DNA from 4 places in the Kluyvera intermedia genome. Region 4 is predicted to be linked to each of the others. Evidence: predicted binding sites of a transcription regulator. Region 4 holds the regulator's gene; each other region holds the start of a gene.
The links. The regulator PurR, encoded in region 4, represses purine synthesis genes. The targets are predictions, from matches to a motif close to CANGCAAACGTTTGCNTG.

Region 1 (4,102 bases), 1.8 Mb from region 4:
CGTGGACTACCAGGGTATCTAATCCTGTTTGCTCCCCACGCTTTCGCACCTGAGCGTCAGTCTTTGTCCAGGGGGCCGCCTTCGCCACCGGTATTCCTCCAGATCTCTACGCATTTCACCGCTACACCTGGAATTCTACCCCCCTCTACAAGACTCTAGCCTGCCAGTTTCGAATGCAGTTCCCAGGTTGAGCCCGGGGATTTCACATCCGACTTGACAGACCGCCTGCGTGCGCTTTACGCCCAGTAATTCCGATTAACGCTTGCACCCTCCGTATTACCGCGGCTGCTGGCACGGAGTTAGCCGGTGCTTCTTCTGCGAGTAACGTCAATCACTAAGGTTATTAACCTTAATGCCTTCCTCCTCGCTGAAAGTACTTTACAACCCGAAGGCCTTCTTCATACACGCGGCATGGCTGCATCAGGCTTGCGCCCATTGTGCAATATTCCCCACTGCTGCCTCCCGTAGGAGTCTGGACCGTGTCTCAGTTCCAGTGTGGCTGGTCATCCTCTCAGACCAGCTAGGGATCGTCGCCTAGGTGAGCCATTACCCCACCTACTAGCTAATCCCATCTGGGCACATCCGATGGTGTGAGGCCCGAAGGTCCCCCACTTTGGTCTTGCGACGTTATGCGGTATTAGCTACCGTTTCCAGTAGTTATCCCCCTCCATCGGGCAGTTTCCCAGACATTACTCACCCGTCCGCCACTCGTCACCCAAGAGCAAGCTCTCTGTGTTACCGTTCGACTTGCATGTGTTAGGCCTGCCGCCAGCGTTCAATCTGAGCCATGATCAAACTCTTCAATTTAAGTGTTTGATGCTCAATCAATTAAACTTCGTAATGAATTACGTATGTTCACTCGTTGAGACTTGGTATTCATTTAGCGTCTTGCGACGTTTAAGAATCCGTATCTTCGAGTGCCCACACAGATTGTCTGATAAATTGTTAAAGAGCAGTGCAACACGGCTTTCGCTCACTGTTGCGAGGTGGCGTATATTACGCTTTCCTCTTTCAGAGTCAACCGTTTATTTTCAGGTTTTTCTCTTCAACCGAACCGGCTAGTTAATGTGAAGTGATTCACGTTTGCCGTCTCAGTGGGGTCGCATTATAGGGAGTTTCTCTCACCCCGCAACCCTTAAATGACAGAAAAATGACTGACTGCTGCAATCCCCAGCAGAACCCCGCCTTATACCCATTTACACACAGAGTTATCCACATTCTTAATCATCATTACCTCTGATCCTTTCATTCTGTCCCTTATATAAAGGTGCAAAATCGGGGGTTCGGCGGAAAGAGAAAAATTCGCGAGCGTTGCGCAAACGTTTTCGTTACAATGCTGCGGCAAAACAATGATGCCCCGTAAGGGGCGTTAGCTGAGTTTTTACGCAAGAATTCACCTAACGCTCTCTGTAATAGTCAAATCCAGGGGATTTACCATGCAACAACGTCGTCCAGTCCGCCGCGCTCTGCTCAGTGTTTCTGACAAGGCCGGTATCATCGAGTTCGCCCAGGCACTTTCCGCACGTGGTGTGCAGTTGCTGTCTACAGGCGGTACCGCCCGTCTGTTAGCAGAGAAAGGTCTGCCGGTAACCGAAGTTTCCGATTACACCGGTTTCCCGGAAATGATGGATGGACGCGTGAAAACCCTGCATCCAAAAGTACACGGTGGCATTCTTGGCCGCCGCGGTCAGGACGACGCCATTATGGAACAGCATCACATCGAGCCTATCGATATGGTCGTCGTTAACCTTTACCCATTCGCCGAGACTGTTGCCCGTGAAGGCTGCTCGCTGGAAGATGCGGTAGAGAATATTGATATCGGCGGCCCAACCATGGTGCGCTCAGCGGCTAAGAACCACAAAGACGTCGCCATCGTAGTAAAGAGCAGTGACTACACCGCGATTATTAGCGAGATGGACGCTAACGACGGTTCGTTAACCCTCGACACCCGTTTCGACCTCGCCATTAAAGCTTTCGAACACACCGCCGCCTACGACAGCATGATTGCCAACTACTTCGGCAGCATGGTTCCGGCCTACCACGGTGAAAGCAAAGAAGCTGCGGGTCGCTTCCCGCGTACTCTTAACCTGAACTTCATTAAGAAGCAGGATATGCGCTACGGCGAAAACAGCCACCAGCAAGCTGCCTTCTATATAGAAGAGAATGTTCAAGAGGCTTCCGTTGCCACCGCAACGCAGGTGCAGGGCAAAGCGCTCTCTTATAACAACATCGCCGATACCGATGCCGCGCTAGAATGTGTGAAAGAGTTCAACGAACCGGCCTGCGTTATTGTTAAGCACGCTAACCCGTGCGGCGTCGCGGTAAGTACCTCTATTTTCGAAGCCTACGACCGCGCCTATAAAACCGACCCAACCTCCGCGTTCGGCGGCATCATCGCTTTCAACCGTGAGCTGGATGCTGAAACGGCGCAAGCTATTATCTCCCGCCAGTTTGTTGAAGTGATCATCGCGCCGTCTGCCACAGAAGAAGCACTGAAAATCACCGCCGCTAAACAGAACGTTCGCGTCCTGACCTGCGGTCAGTGGACAAGCCGCGTTGCCGGTCTGGACTTCAAACGCGTAAACGGTGGCCTGCTGGTTCAGGATCGTGATCTTGGTATGGTCACCGAAGGTGAACTGCGTGTGGTTTCCAAACGTCAGCCTACCGAACAAGAATTACGTGATGCGCTGTTCTGCTGGAAAGTGGCGAAATTCGTAAAATCTAACGCCATTGTTTACGCCAAAGAGAATATGACTATCGGGATAGGCGCAGGCCAGATGAGCCGCGTTTACTCTGCGAAAATCGCCGGGATTAAAGCCGCAGACGAAGGTCTGGAAGTGAAAGGTTCCGCCATGGCATCCGATGCCTTCTTCCCATTCCGCGATGGTATTGATGCCGCCGCGGCCGTCGGTGTGAGCTGTGTTATCCAGCCTGGCGGTTCTATTCGCGATGAAGAAGTGATTGCAGCCGCCGACGAACACGGCATCGCAATGATCTTCACCGACATGCGCCACTTCCGCCATTAATTTACGGAGCAGACGATGAAAGTATTAGTTATTGGCAACGGTGGGCGTGAGCACGCCCTGGCCTGGAAAGCAGTACAGTCGCCAAACGTCGAGACCGTTTTTGTTGCCCCAGGCAACGCGGGCACCGCGCTGGAGCCTGCACTGCAAAACGTGGCTATCGGCGTCACCGATATCCCGGCACTGCTGGCCTTTGCCCAGAGCGAGAAAATTGATCTGACCATTGTTGGCCCGGAAGCGCCGCTGGTCATTGGTGTGGTCGACGCCTTCCGCGCCGCCGGTCTGAAAATCTTTGGCCCAACCGAAGGTGCCGCGCAGCTTGAAGGATCAAAAGCCTTCACCAAAGATTTCCTCGCCCGCCACCAGATCCCCACGGCCGAGTACCAGAACTTCACCGAAATCGAACCCGCGCTGGCTTACCTGCGCGAGAAAGGCGCACCGATCGTCATCAAGGCCGACGGCCTGGCTGCCGGTAAAGGTGTTATCGTGGCGATGACGCTTGAAGAAGCCGAAGCCGCCGTTCACGACATGCTGGCTGGCAATGCCTTTGGCGATGCAGGTCACCGTATCGTGATCGAAGAGTTCCTCGACGGTGAAGAGGCAAGCTTCATTGTGATGGTCGACGGCGAGCACGTGCTGCCAATGGCCACCAGCCAGGATCACAAACGCGTGGGTAATGGCGACACCGGCCCGAACACCGGCGGAATGGGCGCATATTCCCCGGCGCCAGTTGTGACCGATGAAGTTCATCAGCGCACCATGGAACGCATCATCTGGCCAACCGTAAAAGGCATGGCGGCGGAAGGTAACACCTACACCGGCTTTCTGTATGCGGGTCTGATGATCGACAAACAGGGCAACCCGAAAGTTATCGAGTTCAACTGCCGCTTTGGCGATCCGGAAACTCAGCCGATCATGCTGCGCATGAAATCGGACCTGGTGGATCTGTGCCTCGCCGCCTGTAACGGTAAGCTGGATGAAAAGACTTCCGAGTGGGATGAACGCGCAGCATTAGGCGTAGTGATCGCCGCAGGCGGTTATCCAGCCGATTACCGTACCGGAGACGTTATCCACGGCCT
Region 2 (4,102 bases), 430 kb from region 4:
TTCGCCGTTCTTTAAGCGCGACGTGCAACTGCGTTGGCTCGGTACTGATCTGACCCGTCGGGTAAAACGCCACGACGCAGTCCCGCTTTCCTTCGCGGACGGCTTCCCTTTCCTGCTCGCCAATGAAGCCTCCCTGCGAGACGTTCAACAACGCTGCCGAGCCAGTGTAAGTATGGAACAGTTTCGCCCCAATCTGGTGGTGACCGGTGTAGAAGCATGGGCCGAAGACAGCTGGAAAACGATTCGTATTGGGGATGTGATCTTTGACATTGTGAAACCCTGCAGCCGTTGCATATTTACGACTATCAGCCCTGAGAAGGGTCAAAAACACCCGGCAGGTGAACCGCTAAGTATCTTGCAATCATTCCGAACAGATCCCAGCAATGGCGATGTCGATTTTGGCCAAAACCTTATTGCGCGCAACAGTGGCGTGGTACGCGTGGGCGATCAAGTTGAAATTCTCGCAACCGGGCCAGCTAAAATTTATGGCGCAGGTCAAACCGATGACGCACTTGCGCCCCAGGCGCAGCAAGATGCATTGGTGGAGATCGACTGGGAAGGAACAGCCTTTAGCGGCAATAATCAGCAGATTGTGCTTGAGCAGCTTGAGCAACAGGGAATTCGCGTTCCCTACTCCTGCCGCGCCGGTCTGTGCGGAAGCTGTCGTGTGACGCTAATTGAAGGCGAAGTGACCCCGCTGAAGAAAAGCGCAATAGGCCCGGATGGAACGATATTGAGTTGCAGCTGTGTACCTAAAACGGCGCTGAGGCTAAAACGTTAGACTGCTTGTTCCAGGTTGTAACCGACGGTACCTATTTGCGGTTGCAGCCTGTCATTCATCACCTTGATCGGATCACCTAACTGCATCGTGCGCCCAGCAAGCACGAGGCCAGGTTGTGCTAACAGACACAGTGCGGCGTTTTCGCCTGGTTCTACCACTAAGAGATTCACCTGACTGTCATCATCGCTTAGCCACACGCAAGCGGCATCGCCAGTTGCCGGTGTCCAGGCATCGTGGTGCGCGCGGAAATGCCAGCTTTTTGGCATTTGTGGTTTCAGGAAACGAATCGCCACCAGCGCATTTAAAATGAGCTCAGCACGATGTTCTTTCGATAACATCAGATCGCGACACTTTTCTTCGAAAGAGAAATAGAGCGCGGCATCATCAACACAGAAACCCGTTGGGTCAAACGCATCGGGTGTTAACATGCGGCGAGCAAAACGCGAGCGAAATAACATACCATTGGCTAAATCGAGCATCATTCGATCGTGCTCTTCATCATAATACCAACGCCAGTTATCATCAGGTTTAATTCGCATTTGTCTCCCCCATCATTTTCGCATCCAATGCTATGTCTGTTTCTTCCGCTGCGTTACATTGCCCTAAATAATAAAAGACCAATATGTTTAAATAAGCAACAATAGGGAAATATAAAGCAACCAGGGCCGGAAATAAAGCCCTGGATCACATTACCAGGAAAAAGACTAGATATGAGTAATGATTTCTTTAATCAGCGGCGGACCTTTAAAAATAAAGCCGGAATAAATCTGTACCAGCGAGGCCCCAGCAGCCATTTTCTCACGCGCAGCAGTCACTGAGTCAATACCGCCGACACCGATGATTGGCAACTGACCTTTTAATTCTGCTGACAGCATACGAATAATTTCGGTGCTTTTTAATTGTAATGGACGACCGCTTAAGCCTCCCATCTCATCGCAATATTTCATCCCTTGAACCAAAGAACGATCTAATGTCGTATTGGTCGCAATAACGCCATCGATATTGTGACGAACTAAACTATCGGCCACCTGGATCAACTCTTCAGGAGAAAGATCCGGCGCGATCTTCACCGCCACAGGAACATATTTGTGATGTTTTTCCTGAAGCTCAGATTGCTTATTTTTAATACCGGAGAGCAGATCGTCGAGCGCTTCTCCATATTGCAAGCTACGTAGCCCCGGGGTATTTGGTGAGGAAATATTGATCGCGATATAACCGGCATAGGCATAGATTTTTTCCATACAAATCAGATAGTCATCTTTACCCTGCTCAACCGGAGTATCTTTATTCTTACCGATATTAATCCCCAGAATACCGTCGAAATGCGCTTTTTTAACGTTCTCAACCAGGTTATCCACACCGTGGTTGTTAAAGCCCATACGGTTGATCAACCCTTCGGCATCAACCAGGCGGAACAGACGCGGTTTGTCGTTACCCGGTTGCGGGCGCGGCGTGACGGTACCTATTTCAATAGAACCGAATCCCATCGCCCCTAAGGCATCGATGCATTCGCCATCTTTATCCAGACCTGCGGCCAGACCCAGTGGATTTTTAAACGTCAGCCCCATACAGGTAACCGGTTTTTCCGGCACTTTCTGGCGCACGAGCGCTTCTAGCGGAGTGCCAGTGATACGGCGTAATTGTTGAAATGTTAATTCATGAGCGCGCTCTGGATCGAGCTGAAAAAGTGCTTTACGAACGAAGGGATAGTACATGAACTCTCCTGGATTCCCGGTGTGCAAACCGGGGGCGTATTATGTGCGATAACGCGGAGAAAGGGAATTGACCTATGGCAAAAAAAGCGCAATCGTTTTCCTTGCTCTTCCCCACCGAGCCACTCGCTATATGCATTTTTTGGTAAACCAACGCCGGAAAAAGTATTTCGCCCTCTCTGAAGGCTCTGAGACACTGATGCAAATGTTATGAAATTTAGATTAATGTTTGTTTTTGGTTATAAGGAGAGTCTATGCGCGTCATTACTTTAGCAGGCAGCCCCCGCTTCCCTTCCCGCTCCAGCGCCTTACTAGAGTACGCGCGGGAGAAACTTTCTACGGCAGATGTCGAAGTTTTCCACTGGCATCTGCAAAATTTTTCGCCAGAAGATTTGTTCTACGCCCGCTTTGATAGCCCGGCACTGCTAACTCTCACCGAGCAGTTAGCCCATGCTGATGGGTTGATTATTGCCACACCGGTCTATAAAGCCTCGTTTGCCGGAGCCTTAAAAGCGCTGCTCGATCTGCTTCCGGAACGTGCACTGGAAGGGAAAGTAGTACTGCCGCTGGCAACCGGGGGTACGGTGGCGCATATGCTGGCGGTGGATTACGCGCTTAAGCCGGTACTGAATGCACTGAAGGCTCAGGAGATCCTGCAAGGCGTCTTTGCTGACGATAGCCAGGTCACCGATTATCAGCATAAGCCGCAGTTCAGTCCAAACCTGCATCATCGTCTGGACAGCGCGCTAGAAACGTTCTGGCAAGCTTTACATCGGCGGGATATCCAGGTTCCCGCATTAGGTGCCGTGAGACAGGCCGAACATGTTTGATAAAAAAAACGCCGCGAGAAAACCTCAGCGGCGTTTTTGTTAATAACAATATGACATGTAGCCGGGCCGAACGAAGTGACGCCGAGAACAGGTTCCGAGTCTTCCCGGCGTCACTTCGTTCGGCCGGGTTACTCATGCGTTAGGCTAACGCTTTCGCAATCTTCTCGTACAGATCGCCAGACAGATTCTCCAGCCCCTTCAGCTGCTCCAGCGCCGCACGCATCAATGCCTGACGTTTCGCATCATAACGTTTCAGGCGGATCAGCGGTTCAATCAGACGTGAAGCTACCTGCGGGTTACGACTGTTCAGTTCGGTGAGCATTTCCACCAGGAACTGGTAGCCGCTGCCGTCTTCAGCATGGAACGCTGCCGGATTGCTGCCAGCAAATGCGCCAATCAGCGAGCGGATACGGTTCGGGTTGTTCATGCTGAATGAACGGTGGTTCAGCAGCTTACGTACCGTTTCCAGCGCATCTTCGGCCGGGCTCGTCGCTTGCAGAATAAACCACTTGTCCATCACCAGACCATCGTGATGCCACTTATCATCGTACTGTTGCATCAGCGCGTCACGGCATGGCAATTCTGCCGCCACGGCAGCAGACAGCGCCGCCAGAACATCAGTCATGTTGTCGGCGTCGTGGTACTGCTTGCTGATCAGTTTATCCGCCAACTCACGATCGCCAAACGCCAGATAACGCAGACAGGTGTTACGCAGCGAACGTTTGGCGATGTCATCATGCTCGACGCGATAGCTGTCGAGTTTGTTGGCGTTATAGATA
Region 3 (4,102 bases), 2.2 Mb from region 4:
CAGATAACGAATAGTCAGATTGCGGATCGTACCCGCTTCTTCACCATATTCCGCTTTCGTATCCGACAGTACCGGGAACTGCATCCCCTCCAGTGCACCCCCTTTTTGCGTCAGGTGCCCCATGCGGTAGCTGTTCATCCCCAGGCGAATTGGCGTGCTGTCCGTCACCGGCGAACCATCCACCATCTTCAGGTCGCGAATACGCTGCCCGACAGGCTGACGCAGGTCGATCTTATAGGTCACACCGTCGAAGAAATCATTGGTGGAATATTTAGAGGCCCGGCGCTGCGGGTTAAAACTGTAGGTCACGTCGCCATCATGGAGCTGATTAAAGTAGCCCGCCGACCATTCCATATATTTTTTCAACTCTTTGCCCGTCAGTTGATAAACGGTGATTTCACCGCCCGCATACTGATAGTTGAAGGCAATGTCTTTTGCCGTGATGGTGCCGACGTTTAATTTCGGCCGGTCGTTATCAATTTGCAGCGCAATCACCTGCGCTTTTGGCGCGTAATGACGGCTGGCCTCCTGATACAGCTTGCTGATGCCGGTATCCTGAATATGCACCTGCGGAATGCCCTTCACCGCGTCTGGCGGCACCAGATCCTGACCCGTTAGTTGGGCAATCGGCCGATTGGCGTTAGCGCGCAATATCTTATGATAAGGCTGGTAAATCGCTTCCAGAGGCTCATCCGATTTCATTCCTTTAATGGAATAGGTGTAGCTGTCTTTGTTGATCAGCACATACTTGCCGTTGTGCTGCTCAAACTGCAGGTCGATACGCGACAGCGCGCGGCCATATTTATCTGGTTCGGTGACAATAACGCCGTTAATCACCTCTTTATCCACTTTCACATGCATATGCCCAGCGACGATAGCCGCCAGTTCTGGGTTGGCACGGGCAATATCGCCCACGCCGGTGCCTGGCCGCTGGTTCTCGTTATCGATCCCCATATGCGCCACCAGCACGATGGCATCCACCTGCCCCTGAATCTGCTGGATGGTCTGCTTCACCGCGCCAACCGGATCGGTAAAGTTGAGTCCTTTTACCCGATCGGTACCTTTAGCAAACTCGGCGGTCATCGGCGTATCCATGCCGATAACACCAATCTTCACGCCCTGGCGTTCAATAATCTTATACGCAGGCAGATAGGTTTTTCCGCTATCCCACAGGATATTCCCGGCAAGCGCCGTGCCTTTAAACTGATTTAGCGAGGTCGACAGCGATTTCAGGCCGAAATCGAATTCATGGTTACCCATCACCCAGACGTCATAGTCCAGGGCGTTAAACCCGAGGATCATCGGGCTGGTTTTGTCGTTCTTAAAGGTTTCGACAAAGTTACCCTGAATGGTGTCCCCCGCGTCGACCAGAATGACGTTGGGCTGTTCCTTTCTCACCTGACGTATCTGGGTGGCAATCTGGCTCAAACTACCTGCCAGATTTTCGGTATCCGTGGAGTAGTCCCACGGGACAAAAGTGCCATGCAGATCGGAGGTGCCGAGGATCGTGATATTGACGGGTTCAGCCATCGCCGCAGAGGTACCTAAGCAAAGTAAAAGCGCAAGAAACGATTTTTTCATTGTTATTTGATGTGCCGAAAGGGAATCGAGGGGAAATTATGCGATTCACATCAATATTTTTACTAGCAACTTTACAGGGCAAACAATGAAACTGAGAGACAGCTCAAGCTTAAGCCGTTCGATGGAGTTGGATTGCCGCCGCGCCTTTTAAACAACTAAAAATCAATAAATTGTACGTTGTTTCAGGCGCAGCCTGTATTAATGACTTTTACGCAACAGATATTGATACGGCAGCGATTCGGTCTGCTCGGCAATCAGCTCATGTTCCATAAAACGACAAAAGCCGGGTATATCACGCGTTGTTGCGGGATCGTCGGCAATAATCAACAGCGTTTCACCCACCGGCATCGTGCGCACGGTTTTGCGCACCATCATCACCGGCTCCGGACAGCGTAGCCCTTGCGCATCTAAGGTGTGGTCGGGGCTGGAAAACAAATCGGTCATGAGAATCTCGTGGTCAGAAAAAACGGCCTTAGTTTACGCTGACAGGCTCGCAACGCAACCAGGTTAACGATTGCGCGAAAAACAACCATTGCAATGAGGCGGGAAAGCAGTATTATTCCGCCCCTGCAATAGGTTTGCAGTTTATTGGGTTCCCTCACCCCAACCACTAAAAAGGTACAATATGGCTCCCTTTACCTCCATACAGCGCCGTCATGCGCTGGTTTGGCTATCGCTATTCCATTTACTGGTGATCACCTCCAGTAACTATCTGGTGCAGCTGCCGGTCTCTATTTTCGGCTTCCACACCACCTGGGGCGCGTTTAGCTTTCCGTTTATTTTCCTGGCCACCGACCTCACCGTGCGGATTTTTGGCGCACCGTTGGCACGACGCATTGTGTTCGCCGTGATGATCCCAGCGCTGATGATCTCCTACGTCATTTCTGCCCTGTTTTACATGGGTGAGTGGCAGGGCTTTGGCGCGCTGGCACACTTCAATCTGTTCGTTGCTCGTATTGCCGCCGCAAGTTTTATGGCCTACGCACTGGGGCAGATCCTTGATGTCCACGTGTTTAACCGTCTGCGTCAAAGCCGCCATTGGTGGCTGGCCCCAACGGCCTCCACGCTGTTCGGTAATATCAGTGACACACTGGCATTCTTCTTTATCGCCTTCTGGCGCAGCACCGATCCTTTTATGGCGGCGCACTGGGTAGAAATCGCCCTTGTGGACTATACCTTTAAGGTGCTGATTAGCATTGCATTCTTCCTGCCGATGTACGGCGTGTTGTTGAATATGCTGATGAAAAGGCTGGCAGATAAATCTGATTTATCCGCAGCACAGCCCGGCTAAGAGTTCATGACATTGGTTGTGATAAGATAGATGAATGAGCCGTTAGTGGCTGTTTATCGAAAGGAAGAAGTCAATGCGCAAATTGGTGAAATATGTTGGTATTGGCCTGCTGGTTGCAGGTCTTGCTGCCTGTGATAACAGCGATACCAGCACCCCTGCACAGGGTTCGGCTACCGCAAGTGACGCCGCCGGGCAGGCCATCAGCCTGTTAGACGGTAAGGTCGGCTTCACGCTGCCCGCCGGTATGAGCGATCAGAGCGGCAAGCTGGGTACGCAAAGCAACAACATGCACGTTTACTCTGATGCGACCGGCCAGAAAGCGGTCATCGTTATCGTGGGTGACGGCACCAACGAAGATTTGGCGGTGATGGCAAAACGCCTGGAAGAACAGCAGCGCAACCGCGATCCGCAGTTGCAGGTTGTCACTAATAAATCTATCGACGTGAAAGGCCATACCCTTCAGCAGCTCGACAGCATCATTTCTGCTAAAGGGCAGACCGCTTACTCTTCCGTGGTTCTCGGTAAAGTCGACGGCAAACTGCTGACCCTTCAGGTCACCCTGCCTGCGGACAATCAGCAGCAGGCGCAAACCGCTGCTGAAAGCATCATTAATACTTTAGTGATCAACTAAGTCAGTATGATGATGACATGGCCTCTCGCGTCGTTACGCCAGGGGCCATTTTTTTAATCGCCATCCCAGCAATAAGGCTAACGCCACCAACCCCGCCACCGCGATATAGATAGTCGACACGCCCATATACGCCATCATCAGCCCGGCCAGCGGCCCGGTTATCCCCAGCGACAAATCCATAAAGACGGTGTAGGTCGCCAGTGCCGCCCCTTGGTTTTGCTGTGGCACAGCTTTTACCGCCACTACGCCAAGCGCCGGGAAAACCAGTGAGAAACCCGCTCCCGCCAGAAATGTACCAATTTTCGCTAGCAGTGGCATCGTCGCAAAACCCACCAGTAACAGGCCAAGAATCTCGACCGAGAAACAGATCATCGCCACATTCAACCCGCCCAGCCGGTTAATGCCGTTAGGGAACAGCAGGCGCGTGCCGACAAACGCACAGCTAAACAGGGTGAGCGCGAAGGCCGCACCATCCCAGCCTTTGGCATCGTAAAACAGGGTGATAAAGGTGGCGATAACGCCAAACCCGGCAGATGAGAGCGCCAGCGCCATCCCGTAAGGCCACACGCGGCCCAGCACGGCGCGAAACGACATCGGCT
Region 4 (4,102 bases):
TTCCTGAATAACCGCAAAGGCAGGTAAATACATATCTGTCGCCAGAAAACCCAGCACGCTCAGTCCTGCTAGCCAGACTAAAAATCCTTTCCCCGGTTGCATAAATCGACCTTTTTCTCATGAATAAACAATTGCGCAGAGTGTAGAGAGTGCAATGGTGGTTGTGAAACGCTAATATTTGAGTCATGGATTCAAAATATTTGAAGGCAAAAAATGTGGTCTGAATATTCCTTAGAAGTGGTTGATGCCGTTGCGCGCAACGGCAGCTTTAGCGCCGCGGCGCAGGAATTACACCGTGTGCCTTCGGCGGTGAGCTATACCGTCCGTCAGTTAGAGGAATGGCTTGCGGTGCCTTTGTTTGAACGGCGGCACCGGGACGTTGAGCTAACGCCTGCCGGTGCATGGTTTTTGAAAGAAGGGCGATCTGTTATCAAAAAAATGCAGATCACCCGCCAACAGTGTCAGCAGATTGCCAACGGCTGGCGTGGGCAGTTGGCTATTGCGGTAGATAACATCGTTAAACCGGAACGGACTCGCCAGATGATTGTTGATTTCTATCGCCACTTTAACGATGTTGAGCTGATCGTATTTCAGGAAGTTTTCAACGGCGTGTGGGATGCGTTGTCGGATGGTCGCGTGGAACTGGCGATTGGCGCGACCCAGGCCATCCCAATCGGCGGGCGTTTTGCCTTTCGCGACATGGGTAAGCTTAATTGGCACTGCGTTGTCGCCTGTTCGCATCCGCTGGCAAAGATGGAAGGGCCGCTCAGCGATGATGTGTTGCGCAATTGGCCTTCATTGGTGCTTGAGGATACCTCTCGCTCGCTACCCAAGCGGACGACCTGGCTTCTGGATAACCAAAAAAGAGTGGTGGTACCGGACTGGGCGTCGTCGGAAACCTGCATTTCTGCTGGACTATGCGCGGCAATGGTACCCGGACATCGGGCGCAACCGTGGCTTGAGAGCGGGGAGTGGGTCGCATTAACACTGGAAAATCCCTTCCCGGATGCAGCCTGTTGTCTCACCTGGCAGCAAAGCGAAGCCTCACCGGCATTAAGCTGGTTGTTAGAGTATCTGGGAGACAGTGAGACGTTAAACGATGAGTGGCTGCGGACGCCGGAATAAGGCGTCCGCATCAGGACTTAGCGGCGATAGTCGCGATACGGGCCGTCGGCCACGGAGCGGCGTTCGATGAGGCGCGGATGCACCTCAATCGACTGAGACACCTCACGCTTACTTACGATGCGGTCCATCAACATATTGAAGGCCGTTTCACCCAGTGAATCTTTTGGCTGATGAATCGTCGTCAGCGCCGGGGTAAAGAAACGGGAGTTGCGCACGTTATCGTAACCGATAAGCGAAATATCCTGCGGAACCCGCAGACCCATTTCATCGGCAGCACACAGTGCGCCCATCGCCATGACATCGCCACCGCAGAAGATTGCGGTTGGACGAGGGTGCTGGGACAGGATTTGCTGCATCGCACGATAGCCAGACTCAGGCTCAAAATCGCCCTGTACAATCCAGTTGGTTGGGACGTTTATCATCGTCTCTTCCATGGCTTTCATAAAGCCCGCCAGACGACCCGCACCAGTGTTACGCTCCAGCGGCCCTGGGATCACGCCGATATCGCGATGCCCGCGTTCCACCAGATAACGACCCGCCATATAACCGCCCTCAAAGGCGTTATCAATCACGGAGTCAGTAAAGTCAGCTTTGGATTCTCCCCAGTCCATCACCACCATCGGGATGTTGCGATACTCTTCGAGCATCGTGAGCAGAGATTCCGGGTACTCTGAGCACATGACCAACAGGCCATCTACGCGCTTTTGCGCCATCATCGACAAATACGCGCGCTGTTTCTCAAGATTATTCCACGCGTTGCCAAGAATTAGGGTATAGCCTTTCTCAAAGCAGTTTTTCTCAACGGCTTCGATGATTTCAGCAAAATACGCCGCCTCGCTACTGGTTGCCAATAAACCGATCGATTTGGTGTGGTTAACCTTAAGGCTACGCGCCACGGCGCTTGGCGAGTAGTGCAGCTCTTTAATGGCTGCCCAAACCGCTTCACGCGTGTCTTCAGCGACAAAACGGGTTTTGTTAATTACATGTGATACGGTTGTAGTGGAAACGTTTGCGCGCTTCGCTACATCTTTAATTGTTGCCATTCCATCTCACTCCAGACCCTGGCCTGCCCCTGATAAAACCGAAAGGAAAACGTTTGCCTTCACACACCCTGGTACAATCTTGCAGATTGCATTTCGCCGGGAAAACGATACAGGACGACAGGAGGGGGTCAATGGCCGGTACGCTTATAAATAAGCGTCGAATTTTGACTTATCCTGGCGCAAAGTGGAAGAACAAAAACAAACATCCTGCTAAATCTGTGAAGATTTTTACGATTAACTGTGCAAAAATGATTAAACGCAGTTTTACTGTGGAAATCAAAAGGAGAAAAATTGATGAGCACCGATCTTAAGTTGTCACTCGGTACTACCTTTATTGCGCTTGCTCTGATCGTCGCAGCAAGTTTCACCGCTATATTGCATTAATCCCTCTGTGAGGGAGCATCCGCTCCCTCTCGTATTATTGTTACCCAATTAGCAATAATCTTTTGCTGTTTTGTACACTTCTGTTTTTCTGTGATTAATGTCATGCTTTTGCCCCATGTTGTCATGCCGCGTATTGCGTGTGGCTTAGCGGAGCTTTTGTATGAAAATTAATTTTCCCTTATTGGCTTTAGCCATTGGGGCCTTTGGTATTGGTACGACCGAATTCTCGCCGATGGGCTTATTGCCGGTTATCGCGAAAGGGGTTGATGTCTCAATTCCCGCCGCCGGTATGTTGATCAGCGCCTATGCGGTTGGCGTGATGGTTGGCGCGCCGCTGATGACGCTATTACTGTCACATCGCGGTCGTCGTAATGCGCTGATTTTCCTGATGGCTATCTTTACCCTTGGCAACGTACTGTCCGCTATCTCGCCGGACTACACCACCTTAATGCTCTCGCGCATTATCACCAGCCTCAACCATGGCGCTTTCTTTGGTCTTGGCTCAGTGGTGGCGGCGAGCGTGGTACCAAAGCACAAGCAGGCCAGCGCCGTTGCAACCATGTTTATGGGGCTGACCATTGCTAACATTGGCGGAGTGCCTGCGGCAACATGGCTTGGGGAAACTATCGGCTGGCGTATGTCGTTTATGGCAACCGCGGGGCTTGGTGTGATTGCCATCATCAGTCTGTGGTTTTCTCTTCCAAAAGGTGGGGCGGGGGAGAAACCGGATGTTAAGCGCGAGCTGTCGGTACTGGTCCGTCCGCAGGTCCTGTCTGCGCTGTTAACGACCGTATTAGGTGCGGGCGCCATGTTCACGCTCTATACCTACATTTCTCCGGTACTGCACACCATCACCCACGCATCGTCAGGTTTTATCACACTGATGCTGGTGTTGATTGGCGTTGGTTTCTCCATCGGTAACTACCTGGGCGGTAAATTTGCTGACCGCTCCGTCAGCGGCACGTTGAAAGGCTTCTTGCTGCTGTTGATGGTTATTATGTTGGCGATTCCGTTCCTTGCGCAAACCCAGTTAGGGGCCGCAGTGAGCATGGTGGTCTGGGGTGCGGCAACCTTCGCGGTGGTGCCACCGTTGCAGATGCGCGTGATGCGGGTAGCGCATGAAGCGCCAGGTCTGTCATCATCGGTCAATATCGGGGCATTTAATCTTGGTAATGCGCTGGGTGCGGTTGCTGGTGGTGCCGTGATTTCAGGCGGGATGGGCTACGCTTTTGTTCCCGTGATGGGCGCAATTGTGGCGGGGCTGGCATTGTTAGTTGTGGTGGTAAGCAGCCGTCGCCGAGGTGAAGAGGCGCTGGCGAGCCAGTAAAAACAAAAACGCAGAAGATTGACTCTTCTGCGTAATAGAGTAAACCCGGCTCAATATGGTCGGGTTTTACAACTTATGCGGCCAGATTTTCAGCCACAAACTTCCAGTTCACCAGAGCCCAGAAGTGCTCCAGATAGTTTGGACGCGCATTGCGGTAATCAATGTAGTAAGCATGTTCCCACACATCCACGGTCAGCAGTGGCGTTGCATCAGTGGTCAGAGG

Region 1: purH (bifunctional phosphoribosylaminoimidazolecarboxamide formyltransferase/IMP cyclohydrolase) is a predicted target of PurR. The motif match lies at 1,313-1,330, and genes of this name have one in related genera.
Region 2: pyrD (quinone-dependent dihydroorotate dehydrogenase) is a predicted target of PurR. The motif match lies at 2,582-2,599, and genes of this name have one in related genera.
Region 3: tusA (sulfurtransferase TusA) is a predicted target of PurR. The motif match lies at 2,085-2,102, and genes of this name have one in related genera.

Annotation. Positions count from the first base shown of each region.
Region 1 is NZ_CP139986.1:4,437,361-4,441,462, forward strand. Features, by position in the region: rRNA gene U0026_RS21330 (16S ribosomal RNA) at 1-807, opposite strand, end outside; gene purH (bifunctional phosphoribosylaminoimidazolecarboxamide formyltransferase/IMP cyclohydrolase) at 1,437-3,026, shown strand; gene purD (phosphoribosylamine--glycine ligase) at 3,042-4,102, shown strand, end outside.
Region 2 is NZ_CP139986.1:3,031,557-3,035,658, forward strand. Features, by position in the region: gene U0026_RS14760 (YcbX family protein) at 1-781, shown strand, start outside; gene zapC (cell division protein ZapC) at 778-1,320, opposite strand; gene pyrD (quinone-dependent dihydroorotate dehydrogenase) at 1,486-2,496, opposite strand; gene ssuE (NADPH-dependent FMN reductase) at 2,748-3,323, shown strand; gene pepN (aminopeptidase N) at 3,463-4,102, opposite strand, start outside.
Region 3 is NZ_CP139986.1:356,947-361,048, reverse strand. Features, by position in the region: gene U0026_RS01650 (bifunctional metallophosphatase/5'-nucleotidase) at 1-1,581, opposite strand, end outside; gene tusA (sulfurtransferase TusA) at 1,780-2,025, opposite strand; gene U0026_RS01640 (7-cyano-7-deazaguanine/7-aminomethyl-7-deazaguanine transporter) at 2,207-2,872, shown strand; gene U0026_RS01635 (DcrB family lipoprotein) at 2,946-3,503, shown strand; gene U0026_RS01630 (MFS transporter) at 3,537-4,102, opposite strand, start outside.
Region 4 is NZ_CP139986.1:2,596,798-2,600,899, reverse strand. Features, by position in the region: gene punC (purine nucleoside transporter PunC) at 1-102, opposite strand, end outside; gene punR (DNA-binding transcriptional activator PunR) at 214-1,125, shown strand; gene purR (HTH-type transcriptional repressor PurR) at 1,143-2,168, opposite strand; gene U0026_RS12555 (hypothetical protein) at 2,300-2,479, shown strand; gene cydH (cytochrome bd-I oxidase subunit CydH) at 2,463-2,552, shown strand; gene U0026_RS12550 (MFS transporter) at 2,713-3,879, shown strand; gene sodB (superoxide dismutase [Fe]) at 3,953-4,102, opposite strand, start outside.